DNA from 3 places in the Brevibacillus sp. DP1.3A genome. Region 2 is predicted to be linked to each of the others. Evidence: riboswitches for the same ligand, from Rfam matches in the RefSeq annotation. Region 2 holds a riboswitch; each other region holds the start of a gene.
The links. Region 2 has a riboswitch for lysine ahead of HP399_RS25370 (amino acid permease). Riboswitches for the same ligand answer to the same signal wherever they lie in the genome.
Positions count from the first base shown of each region.

Region 1 (4,135 bases), 3.1 Mb from region 2:
CCATCATCGGCTCAGCACCGCCAGGACCTTCTTCTGCCGGCTGAAAGAGGAACAGCAAATCATCTGCTATCGGATGCTCGGTAAAATGCGTCAGGAGGCCAAGAGCGATCGCCATATGCATGTCATGCCCGCATGCATGCATGTATCCTTCATGAATCGAGCGAAACGGATAGGACGTTTCCTCTACGATCGGCAGGCCATCCATATCCGTCCGCCAGGCAATTAATCGTTTAGGCTTTGTTCCTGCCAGCTTGACCAAAATGCCTGTCCGCCACGTTTTGATCTCGATTCGCTCTTGTGGAAGCTTTTTCAAATAATCGAGCAAGTATTGTTGCGTCTTCACTTCAGCGAAGCCTGGCTCCGGTATTTGGTGCAGGTCTCGGCGAATTTGTGTAAACAAGGAAGTCGTCATGCCCTACGCCTCCTTTTTCGTACCTGATCTTACTTTTAATTGCTCCTCAAACACGGCAAGGAAACGGTCCACATCGGCTTTTGTCAACGTCAGTGGCGGAAGCAGACGAACAATCGTTTTCTGCGTCACGTCAACGAGAATTCCTTCGTCAAGCAACGCTTGCTGCAAGTGGCTTACCTCTTCCGGAGTGGAAGAGAGCGGAATTCCAACCATCAAGCCTTTTCCGCGAAGGGATTGCAGCTGATCTGGAAGACGTGTTCGCAACGCTTCCAAGCCCGACCACAGGTATGCGATGACTTCTTCTACGTGAGCGATGAAGGCTGGATCAAGCAATTCATCCAACACGACATTCCCGAGAGCAGCAGACAGTGGTGATGGTGCGAACGTCGTTCCGTGATCCCCTGGTTTGAACTGGTTCATCAGCTTTGGACCAGCGATGACACCGCCGAGCGGAAGCCCTCCCCCTATGCCTTTGGCAAAAAGGATAAGGTCTGGCATTACGCCTGCATGCTCATAAGCAAACAGCTTTCCTGTTCTGCCCATTCCTGTCTGGATCTCGTCCATGACAAAGAGCATGCCTTCTTGTTCACAGATCGCAGCTACCTCTCGCAAGAATGCTTCCGTTAACGGCACGACACCACCGGAACCCAAGACTGGCTCCATGAGGACCGCAGCGGGCCTTGCTTCCTGGCAAATCGCTCGCAATCCTTCCGTGTCCTCCACATCCAGTTCATAAACAGGAAAAGCCGGCTGAGGAAAGTCTTGATAGACGTGAGCCTGCCTCGTCAAACGCACTGCTCCGAGTGTTCGCCCGTGAAAGCTGTTGCGTAAGACAACAATGCCTTCACGACCTGCTCCCTCGTTCTTCGTCCATTTGTGAATCAGCTTGATCGCAGTCTCTGTAGCCTCTGCACCAGAGTTGGTGAAAAACACTTTCCCACTAATGCTGTTCGCAACCAAACGCTCGGCCAAACGAATAGCCGGTGTGTTTAAAAATACATTGGATATATGCAAGAAGCGCTCTCCCTGCTCACGCAAAGCCTGTACAATGCGCGGATGAGAATGCCCCAGAACGTTTACAGCAAGGCCGGTAAACAAGTCGAGATAGCTCTTCCCGTTCGTATCGTACAAGTAATTTCCTTCGCCTTTTTCTATGGCAATCGGAAGTCTTTTGTAAGAGGAGACGATATATTGTTCATCGAGCGAACGCCAGTCCATGTGCACTCTCTCCCTTACAGCTGACGTAGCTCCTGCTTGATCTCTGTCTTGGAACGAGTTTTTTCATCGATTTGCTTGATCACACGTGCAGGCGTTCCCGCAACTACTACGTATGGAGGTACATCTTCAATCACGACAGCACCCGCTGCAACGACAGCACCTTTTCCTACGCGTACACCTTCCAGAATGACAGCATTTGCTCCGATGACAACATCGTCCTCGACAACAACTGGCTGTGCAGATGGCGGCTCGATAACGCCCGCGATAACCGATCCCGCGCCGATGTGGCAGTTTTTCCCGATGGTTCCACGTCCACCTACTACAACATTCATGTCGATCATCGTACCTTCACCGATGACTGCACCGATGTTAATGGAAGCACCCATCATGATGACCGCATTATTACCGATTGTCACTTGGTCACGGATAATTGCGCCTGGCTCAATACGCGCTTGAATCCCTTTTGTATCCAGCAATGGAATAGCGGAGTTGCGACGGTCGCTTTCTACCACATAATCTTCAATTTTGTCTGCGTTAGCCGCGAGCACTGGCTCAATCTCTTTCCACTCACCAAAAACAACACCAGTAGGACCAGTAATGAAAGCTTTGGAGCTCGCACCGAAGTCGATTCCCTCCAGGTTCCCTTTCACATATACCTTCACTGGTGTTTTCTTTTCGCTTTTTTGAATAAACGCGATAATTTCGTTAGCATCCATCATGTTCATAGTTACATCCTCCTCAAAATAACAGCATGGTAAATCAAAAAAAGCAATGAGTGCATTCGCTATCTCATTGCTTTTGATACTACATAAGCAAATCATAAATAGCGCTCCACAAAAAGACTTGAGGTCCCTTGTGACAGGATGTTCATTTTTCATGAGACACCCCAGCCTGTGCTACGTAGGGGCATAGCATAAGCTTCGGCGCTTTAGCCTTTCTTCCTTCTCCTGCCCCCTGGCAGATTGCGAAAAGACTTACTCTTCTTCGGCGCACCTCTATTTAGAGTATATTATTATAATTTTATTTAACTCTACCAAAATCAATGAAACGTGGCAATAAGAAAAAAGTTATTGACAACGATTCTCATTTTCATTAATTTTATTTGTGAGAATGATACTCATTATCTAATTGGAGGTTTTACGTTTTATGAGCATTTTGATGGTATACGCGAGCATGACAGGGAATACACAGGAAATTGCTGAAGCAATTGCAGAAGGTATTCGTTCAACTGGTGCTGAGCTGGAGATAAAAGAAGTGATGGATGCGAACGCAAAAGAACTCGAAGCTTACGACGGAATCTTGCTTGGTGCCTACACATGGGGTGATGGCGAATTGCCAGACGAATGCCTGGATTTTTATGAGGAAATGGACGATATTGACCTCAGCGGGAAAAAGGTAGTTGCTTTTGGCTCTTGCGACTCCGCTTACGAGCATGTCGGTGCAGCTGTTGATATTTTGCTGAAAAAGGCGAGCGAGCGTGGTGCGGAAACTCCTTTGGAAGGTTTGAAAATCGAGCTTTCTCCTACTGCAAAAGAAGTGGAAACTTGCAAAGCATTTGGGGTATCGTTTGCTGAATTGCTCGGCTAATTGATGTTTCCCAAATACTCTGGCACATGATATACTATCAATCCAACTTTTTAAGGAGGATTGATCTCATGTCACTACATACAGACGAGATTCTCTTACGGCCTCTCCAACAACAAGACGCAGCCGAGCTCCTAGAGCTTCGGCTGCGTAATCATGACTTTCTCCAACCATTTGAACCGATCCGCCCCGCTTCATTTCTGACCCTTCCAGGACAGCAAGAACAGATTTCGCAAGCACAGAATGATTTTGAACGTGGCACAGCCTATGCTTTCGGCGTATTCACACGAGAATCCGGAAAGATGATTGGACGTGTAGCGTTGTCGAATGTCGCACGCGGCGCGTGGCAAAATGCTACGATTGGCTACTTTATGGATCAGGAGTGCAATGGCAAAGGCTATACGACAGCAGCAGTAAATCTCGCCCTTCACTTTGCTTTAATGGATGCTGGGCTGCACAGGGTACAAGCTGCTGTTATGCCTCGCAATCAAGCTTCCATTCGCGTCTTGGAAAAAAACCGTTTTCGCCAAGAAGGACTGTCGTTACGCTATTTGCAAATTAACGGTGTATGGGAGGACCATCTCCTCTACGCTCTTACTGTTGAGGAGTGGTCTCAGTAATTTCCTCGCTCTTTTCGCTCTCACGTAGCCGCTCCAGGATGCGCCGTTTGCGGTACAGCATCATCCCCGCTTCGGCGACATCCTGGACGGTTGAGCGGTTCAAATACGCCCCAAACAAAATACCTGCAATGGGCACCATTTGAAATAACTTTTTCCACCCAAAGTTTTCAGTGTACGTTACCACGACTTCACGCCATCCCTGCAATTGCGCCATTACCTCTCTCTGCGCATTTGGATCATCAAAGCGGGAGAGCTCAGCGAGTATCGCTTTTTTCCCTACAATGTCTGATGAAGCAAACTG
Region 1 covers NZ_CP085876.1:2,464,838-2,468,972, reverse strand. Annotated here, with positions in the region: gene HP399_RS11335 (N-acetyldiaminopimelate deacetylase) at 1-412, opposite strand, end outside; gene HP399_RS11330 (aspartate aminotransferase family protein) at 416-1,630, opposite strand; gene dapD (2,3,4,5-tetrahydropyridine-2,6-dicarboxylate N-acetyltransferase) at 1,645-2,355, opposite strand; lysine riboswitch at 2,447-2,636, opposite strand; gene HP399_RS11320 (flavodoxin) at 2,777-3,217, shown strand; gene HP399_RS11315 (GNAT family N-acetyltransferase) at 3,286-3,834, shown strand; gene HP399_RS11310 (EcsC family protein) at 3,809-4,135, opposite strand, start outside.
Region 1: linked by a shared signal. The riboswitch ahead of dapD (2,3,4,5-tetrahydropyridine-2,6-dicarboxylate N-acetyltransferase) and the one ahead of HP399_RS25370 (amino acid permease) in region 2 are both predicted to bind lysine.

Region 2 (4,135 bases):
CTGGCAAAGATGAAAAAGGACTCCCGTTCAGATAACGGAAGTCCGTATTTTTTTCTTCGATTACTTCGTGTATTCATCCATGCTGAAGTCTACTTGTTCAAGCGGGACGAGCTTGGTCTTTTTGGTGATTTTATAAGCGAGCCAAATGATTAAGAAGAGTGGCAGGCCAATGTAAGAGACCAGGACGCCATACCAGTCAATCATTCCACCCACGAATGCGGAGTAGTTTTGCCCCAAAATAACGATACAGCAAATGATGAAGGCAAAAATCGGTCCAAACGGGAACCATTTTGCCCGATAAGGCAATTCGCTTAAGTCACGACCCTGAGCGATAAACGCTTTGCGGAAACGATAGTGACTAATGGCAATTCCCAGCCAAGCGATGAAGCCTGACATACCGGAAGCATTCAAAAGCCATACATACACTTCGCCTTCCCCAAACAGAGAGGACAGAAAAGCAAGGGCGCCAATGAGCGCAGTCAAGATCAAGGCATTGATCGGTACGCCGTTACTTGTTACTTTCGCGAACCATTTTGGTGCGTTTCCTTCTTTCGCCAAGTTCCATAGCATGCGTGTAGAGGCGTACATACCAGAGTTACCAGCAGACAATACAGACGTGAGAATAACGGCATTCATGACAGATGCTGCAAAAGCAAATCCGGCATTTTCAAATACAATCGTAAACGGACTGATCGCAATATCCGTAAGGTCGCCACTGATCAGATTTGGATTATCGTATGGAACCAACAACCCGATGATCAAAATAGCGAGGATGTAGAAAAGCAAGATGCGCCAAAAAATTTGACGGATGGCCTTCGGAATGTTGCGGGCAGGGTCTTCGCTCTCCCCAGCTGCGACACCAACGAGCTCTGTCCCTTGGAAAGAGAATCCGGCAATCATAAAGACACCGAGCAGGGCCATGAAGCCGCCATTGAATGGCGCGTCGCCTTTGGTGAAGTTTTGGAAGCCGACTGCTTGACCGCCCATAATGCCAAAAATCATCAACACACCCACAATAATAAAGATGATGACCGTTATTACTTTAATCAAGGCGAACCAATATTCTGATTCTCCATAGGCTTTCACAGACAGGAGATTCAAGGCAAACAGCAATCCGAGGAACAAAGCGCTCCACAATATCGCTGGGGTATCCGGGAACCAATATTTCATAATAAGTGCCGAAGCTGACAGCTCGACGGCAATGGTAATCGCCCAGTTGTACCAGTAGTTCCAGCCGAGAGCAAAGCCGAGAGATGGATCGACGAACCGTGTGGCATACGTCGAAAACGAACCGGAAACAGGCATGAAGGCCGCCATTTCCCCCAAGCTGGTCATTAAAAAGTAAACCATGATACTAATGGCGAGATAGGCGACTAAAGCTCCACCAGGTCCAGCGGAATGGATCGAGCCTCCACTCGCGAGAAACAATCCCGTCCCAATCGAGCCGCCGATGGCGATCATCGTCAGGTGTCGGGCTTTTAAACCACGTTGCAATTGATTTTGTGACATAAGCTGCTTGCACGACCTTTCTTGATTTTTGAGAAGGAAGGTCGGAAATTAAAAAACCGCCATAGCCAAAAAAATGGCATAGGGCGGTATCATCCAATCCCCACCAAGCCTTCACTGAAGATAGCTCACCACGTTTGCTTGGCATGCAAACGTGACAGTTCTGCCTCTTTCGAGTACAGCCCCAACCCAATCGCACAGAGACGCGATATGAGCTTCGGCGGATTTTCCTTACCTGGAGTCATTGATTTTCTCTGAATCTCGTACAGGATGATATAAAAGCCGCGACCTCTATCCCCACCGTGAAAGATGAGGATAACATGTATGAAATTATGTGATTTAACAACTATAAAGGATTGTTCGGGATTAATCAATGTGAAATTTTGTTATTCAAATGAACGTCTGGCAGGCCAGGAGCCTTGCAGCTTGCGAATTTGGACGATTTGTCCCGTATGAAACGCATCATGCAAGACAAGACTCATTACGGCCTGGTAAATGGGTTTATAGGTAGCCATCTGGTTTAACTCTTCATCCGTCAGCAAGGAAAGCTTTTCATGAATGTGGTGATGGACGCTTTCCATTCGCAAGAGGGTAGCTTGCCAAGCGTCTTCGTCATCTGGACCACCGGATGGGGTGAAGGTATCATCGTTCGTCACAGCGGAGCCAGGAAATTCGGTGCCCAAAAGACGATGCAACAGGCGTTCTTTGTAATAAAGCAGGTGGCTGACGTTTTCCCAGATTGTGTTGGCTGCTTCTCCCACAGGGCGCCAGCATGCCTCCGCTACTGATACTCCGGCAAGCGCTTCTTTTAAGGGTGGATACCAGTCTTCCTTGTCATAGGCACATTCCCAACCGTGCAAAAGCAATTCCTTCCGATTCATACGCTTCCTCCTCGTCTGTGAAACAGATTGATGAAACGCTATAATAGCTGTAAGAAATGATTGTGTAACCAGTTAATTCAATTACGATAGTTACAAATAAAGACTACCATATCCTGTATGGTCATACAAGAGAGAAAAATGAAGGGTTTCGTCAGGAGAGTTGATGACATGGACTGGCTTTGTATCGATTTTTTAAATAGTGATTGGCGGGATTGGCGCGGTTCTGGTCGTGGGGAAAATCGTCTGGAGAAAGAGGAATGGCTGTCATCCTTTTTGCAGACATACAAGCTAACCGCACCGCTGCCGATGAATGAGGCGTGTGCCGCGTCTCTTTTGCAATTGCGGGAGCGTTTGAGACGTATGCTAGAGGCCGTAATCCGTGGAGACCGATTCCAAGAGGAGGACCTTGTGGAATTGAACAAAGTGTTGGCTCTCGCTCCTTTTCATACGCAGGTGTTGTATGTAGATGAGGAGGGCGGCTACAGGCAAAAGCAATCCAGCCAAGCAGAGGGATGGTCACTCGTCATGGCACAAATTGCAGCTTCTTTCGCGGAGTTGCTTGCCCCACAGCATCTGGAGCGAATCAAAATATGTGACAACGAGGATTGCCGCTGGGTGTTTTATGATGAAAGCCGCAACCGGGTGCGCCGCTGGTGTGATGACAAAATGTGCGGAAACCTGATGAAGGTGCGCCGTTTTCGTGAGCGGCAGAAGGAAAAAGGTTAATGGAGCCTTAACCAAAGACCGTCGGGATTTTGTCTCTGACGGTTTTTTCTATGTTTGAGACATAATAAGTAGCATATACATGGGAACGGAAACGAGGTGGGTAGGATGAGTCAAGCGCGCAAAAAATGGTTTCAGGCACTCGTATTGGTGACACTTGGGGCGATTTGTCTGGCTATATGGTATTTGCAGCCATATCAGCCCGATCAGGCAGCGTTAACGGCCATGCAAGGCGGTGAGGGGATTACGGTCATGGATACGAATGACTGGATTATTTTCCAAGGCGGGGAGTCACGCGAACCGGGACTCATCTTATATCCGGGAGCACTTGTCAAACCGGAGAGCTATGCACCGATTGCCCGTGCTTTGGCAGGCTCCGGCTACCATGTTTTTCTCGCACGAATGCCGCTGAATTTGGCTGTAAGTGATATGACGCGAGCCACACAAGTATTGAAGGCGTACCCGAATAAAACGTTTGTCATCGGAGGACATTCGCTTGGTGGTACTATGGCAGCTCAATTCGCAGCAAACCACCCGGACCGAATCAACGGCGTGTTTTTACTGGGAGCGTATCCGAATAGTCAGGGGAACTTGAAGAAGGTGAATTTGCCTGTGCTGTCTTTGCTCGGGTCTCGCGATGGAGTGATCAATATGGAAAGGTTTATGGAGAGCAAGCAATATTTGCCCGATCGTACTGTGTACATGTCCATAGAAGGGGGGAATCACTCCCAGTTCGGAAGCTATGGATCGCAGGAGGGCGACCAGCCTGCTGCCATTACCCCGCAGGAGCAGTGGCAGCAAACAGTGGCAGCAATCAAGGATTGGCTGCTTAATGAGGTTACGATGATGAACGTGGAATAATACCAGATACAACACCTGTAATGCGAATGTTTTCCGAGGGGAGTAGCATGGGGGTGTCTTGCTCGCGTGTGGTTGTAAACAGACATTCCAATGGATTGACGTCTGCTGCGATGCGCACAAGAAACTGCCCCTCCTGTCGGATCAACACAGGTCTGTCTTTTACA
Region 2 covers NZ_CP085876.1:5,531,090-5,535,224, reverse strand. Annotated here, with positions in the region: gene HP399_RS25370 (amino acid permease) at 61-1,509, opposite strand; lysine riboswitch at 1,623-1,808, opposite strand; gene HP399_RS25365 (DinB family protein) at 1,893-2,387, opposite strand; gene HP399_RS25360 (CGNR zinc finger domain-containing protein) at 2,556-3,113, shown strand; gene HP399_RS25355 (alpha/beta fold hydrolase) at 3,219-3,971, shown strand; gene HP399_RS25350 (hypothetical protein) at 3,949-4,135, opposite strand, start outside.

Region 3 (4,135 bases), 620 kb from region 2:
TTGCTTTGCAGGAGAAGTTCGCGCTGATGTCCAAGGACGATGCTCGTACGGTCCAAGCGGTACACAATCTCGGTCACATTTTAGGGATTCCGGTTCCTCATCGAATTGAAGCGTTTGACAACTCCAACATTCAGGGAACAGAGCCTGTGTCTGCGATGATTGTGTTTACAGACGGCCGCCCTGACAAAAAGGAGTACCGCAAATTCAAGATCAAAACCGTCGAGGGACCAGATGATTACGGCTCCATGCGCGAAGTCGTTCTCCGTCGATACTCTCGCCTGCTGAAAGAAAACCAGCCGATGCCCGACCTGATTGTGATCGATGGTGGAAAAGGTCAAATCAGTGCGGCTATGGACGTGCTGGAAAACGAGCTGGGTCTCTATATTCCCGTCTGTGGACTCGCGAAGGATGAGAAGCACCGCACTGCTCAGCTCATGTACGGAGATCCGCCAGAGCCTGTAAATCTTAGGCGTGATAGCTATGAGTTTTATTTGTTGCAGCGCATCCAAGATGAAGTCCACCGTTTTGTTATTACGTTCCACAGACAATCCCGGACGAAAACGATGCTCTCTTCGCAATTAGATGAGATCCCGGGTATCGGTGAGAAGCGACGCAAGCTGTTGTTCTCTCATTTTGGCTCGCTGAAAAAAATGCGCGAGGCGACGGTTGAAGACTTCCGTCAATTAGGGATCGGCGACAAGCTGGCAAAAGAAATCATCACTCATCTGCGCAAGCTGGACACATAGCAAATGTAACTTTTGGAACATCCTCTTAAAAAGGAATTGATCCATTTTTAGACTCATGATATAATCCGATTCAAACAGAATAGTTAGCCTCACTTCCATTATGGAGTGAGGTAGAGGCGCGAAAACCAAGAGTACCACCCTGAGATCGGGTATCTGTGAAGGGGACGGAAAAGGGGAATTCGCCGAAGTGTGGAGGGAAACCCGCTTTTCTCCATGCTGGGTCTGCGTTGAACAAATGCAGGACTGTCATCTGCACAATGACCAATTGTCAGATGGAGAGCTATCTCACGGTGTGTCAATGTGAGTTTTGATGGTGTTTACTGTCAATCTTCGTTGTCCGCGTGTATTGGGAGGGAGGAACCGGTATGTCGAAACAATAGGCAGCGGCAGGTCTTATTCCTTGTCGGTGCCTTTTTTGTAAAATAAAAATGCAAGACTTTTCCTTATAGAGAGAATAGTGAAAAACCATACGATACGAGATAAATACCAACATTGGATATGAGAAAAGGGAGAGAAGCCGCATGGGGTTGATCGTGCAGAAATACGGAGGCACCTCTGTAGGTACCATTGAGCGAATTTTACGAGTTGCGGATCGAATTATCAGCTACAAAGAGGAAGGGCATGATGTGGTAGTCGTTGTTTCTGCAATGGGGAAATCTACTGACGTATTGGTAGACATGGCCAAGCAGATTAGCGCATACCCATCCGAGCGTGAAATGGATATGCTGCTGACCACGGGGGAGCAGGTATCGATCGCGCTTTTGTCGATGGCCTTGCATACAAAAGGCTACGACGCCATTTCTCTGACGGGTTGGCAGGCTGGAATTACCACAGAGGCGATTCACGGAAGAGCACGGATCAAGCAGATTGATCCAGAGCGGATTCAATCCGAGCTCGGTCGTGGTCGTGTGGTGATTGTGGCAGGATTCCAAGGGATCAGTGACGAAGGTGAAATTACGACGCTCGGCCGCGGTGGATCGGATACATCTGCGGTTACACTCGCAGCGAGCTTGAACGCTGAGAAATGCGAAATCTTTACGGACGTGTCCGGGGTGTACACAGCTGATCCGCGAATGGTTCCAGCTGCGAGCAAGCTGGATACGATCTCGTATGATGAGATGCTGGAGCTGGCGAACCTCGGTGCAGGGGTTCTTCATCCAAGGTCAGTAGAGGCTGCGAAAAAATACAAGGTAAGGCTGGTCGTCCGCTCCAGCTTTACTGCCGAAGATGGTACGTACGTTGAGGAGGTTGCCAACATGGAAACAGGAAGAGTAGTAAGTGGAGTTGCACACGATGAAGATGTAGCCAAAATTACGGTGGTCGGCATGCCTGCCAAGGTCGGGACGCTCTCCCGTCTGTTTAATACGTTGGCGGACAATCAGGTGAACGTCGATATCATTATCCAAAGCTCCTATGATGCGTCTGTTACGAACATTTCTTTTACCGTTGCAGCGGATGATCTGAAAAAAGCACTGGATACGCTGGACAGAAACAAAACCGAGCTTGGCTTTGAAAAAGTCGATTTCGAGGAAGGCTTGACCAAGGTATCGATTGTTGGCTCAGGCATGATCAACAATCCAGGGGTAGCTGCCGAGATGTTCCGCGTCCTGGCAGAAAAAGAAATATCTATTAAAATGGTATCTACGTCTGATATCAAGGTTTCTTGCGTTATTCCAGCAGCTTTGACGGAGCTGGCTGTTCGCAGTCTTCATTCGGCATATGGTCTGGATGTCGAGGAAACCGCGGTCGTGCACGGAGTATAAAACATGGATGGATGCTCCCTCTCCCTTTGTTACAGGTAGAGGGGGCATTTTCTTCATGACGCTACTTGTACAGATATACGTATGTCTGAAGGGCTTTCCATTTCGATTTTGCTGAATGCCTCTCTTGCTTTCCACTGCTCAATCATCCCAGCTATGATCCCAGCCTCAAAAGAAAGACTGCATCCTAGTCTCTCTATAGACTGATAGCTAAAAATAGAATGAGTGAGCGAATAGACGATAGTTTGCCCGGTCTCCTCCACGATGTCTAGTTGGCCTAATCCGAGCCGAATAAAAGGCATAATCGGGCCAGTTGCAGATTGGATGGGGATTTGGCGGCCCATATTTTTTCCTATCCAATAGAGAATATGGTTTTCACTGTCACCTAGCAGGGTGCTGGTCAGCGTTTCGCGTAGAAGATGATAGCCAAGATAGGGCATGTTCATTCTTTCCGCATAGGGAATGGTCTCCGGCGGCAACAGTGCTGCAAGCTGATCCTTCTCTTTCATATGTGCCTCCCTCCTGTCTGTACTAGATTATGAGGAGGGGCTCACATTTATGACATCTTAATAGAAAAAATAGCTAGACTAAACAAAGTTATTCTATCAATGTATTTAGTACATTGATTGTCTTGACGCTCTGTGTCGACAAGAGTACAATTGGATTTGGTCAAAGTTTTGCCCAACTTTTTCTCGAATTTTGACACATTCCGACAAATTCATATGATCTAGCAAACGCAGTCTTTTTGTGAACAGCGTCAAGATGCTCTTCATAAAATGATCGTGGCGGTTTTGCTATGTCTAATGGGTGAGGCAATGGGTTAGGATATTGGGGAAAGGTCTATCAAAACGGACGAAAACCGTTTTGGACCGCTTGCGGTGATGCTTGACGTTTTTCACAGAATTGAGAGTTACATACATTGAAAGGGGGACCATTGTATGGCGAAAGGCCATAGCTTTCTCAGTCACAAGCTACACTCACTTCTTGGTTTGTTTCCGATCGGGCTCTTCCTCGTGTTCCACTTGACCGCCAACTATCAAGCGACTCGTGGACCTGAAGCTTTCAACCAGGCAGTAGGCTTCATTGAAAGCCTTCCATTTCTGTTAGTACTTGAATTTGCCTTGATCTACCTCCCGATCCTGTTTCACGCAGTTTACGGTCTCTACATTGCGTTCCAAGCGAAGCATAACGTAGGGAACTTCGGTTACTTCCGAAACCAAATGTTCTTGTGGCAACGCGTTACAGGAGTCATTACCCTCATTTTTATTGTTTGGCATGTTTGGGAAACCCGTATCCAAAAAGCACTGGGTGCACACGTAGATTATGACATGATGGCAAACATTTTGAGCAGTCCTGCAATGATCGTATTCTACACAATCGGGATTATTAGCACGACTTTCCACTTCTCCAACGGACTGTGGTCGTTCCTGGTTCACTGGGGAATTACAGTTGGGCCGCGTTCCCAACGCATTGCAACATTCCTGACTTTGGGCGTATTCGTAATTGTAACCTTCATCGGCTTGCGTGCGATGTCGGCTTTCATTTTGTAGGGATAGGGGGACAAAACTCATGGCAAAAGGTAAACTGATCATTGTCGGTGGAGGTTTGGCCGGCTTGATGGCTACCATT
Region 3 covers NZ_CP085876.1:4,911,025-4,915,159, reverse strand. Annotated here, with positions in the region: gene uvrC (excinuclease ABC subunit UvrC) at 1-746, shown strand, start outside; lysine riboswitch at 850-1,037, shown strand; gene HP399_RS22475 (aspartate kinase) at 1,268-2,509, shown strand; gene HP399_RS22470 (YslB family protein) at 2,563-3,015, opposite strand; gene HP399_RS22465 (succinate dehydrogenase cytochrome b558 subunit) at 3,445-4,056, shown strand; gene sdhA (succinate dehydrogenase flavoprotein subunit) at 4,076-4,135, shown strand, end outside.
Region 3: linked by a shared signal. The riboswitch ahead of HP399_RS22475 (aspartate kinase) and the one ahead of HP399_RS25370 (amino acid permease) in region 2 are both predicted to bind lysine.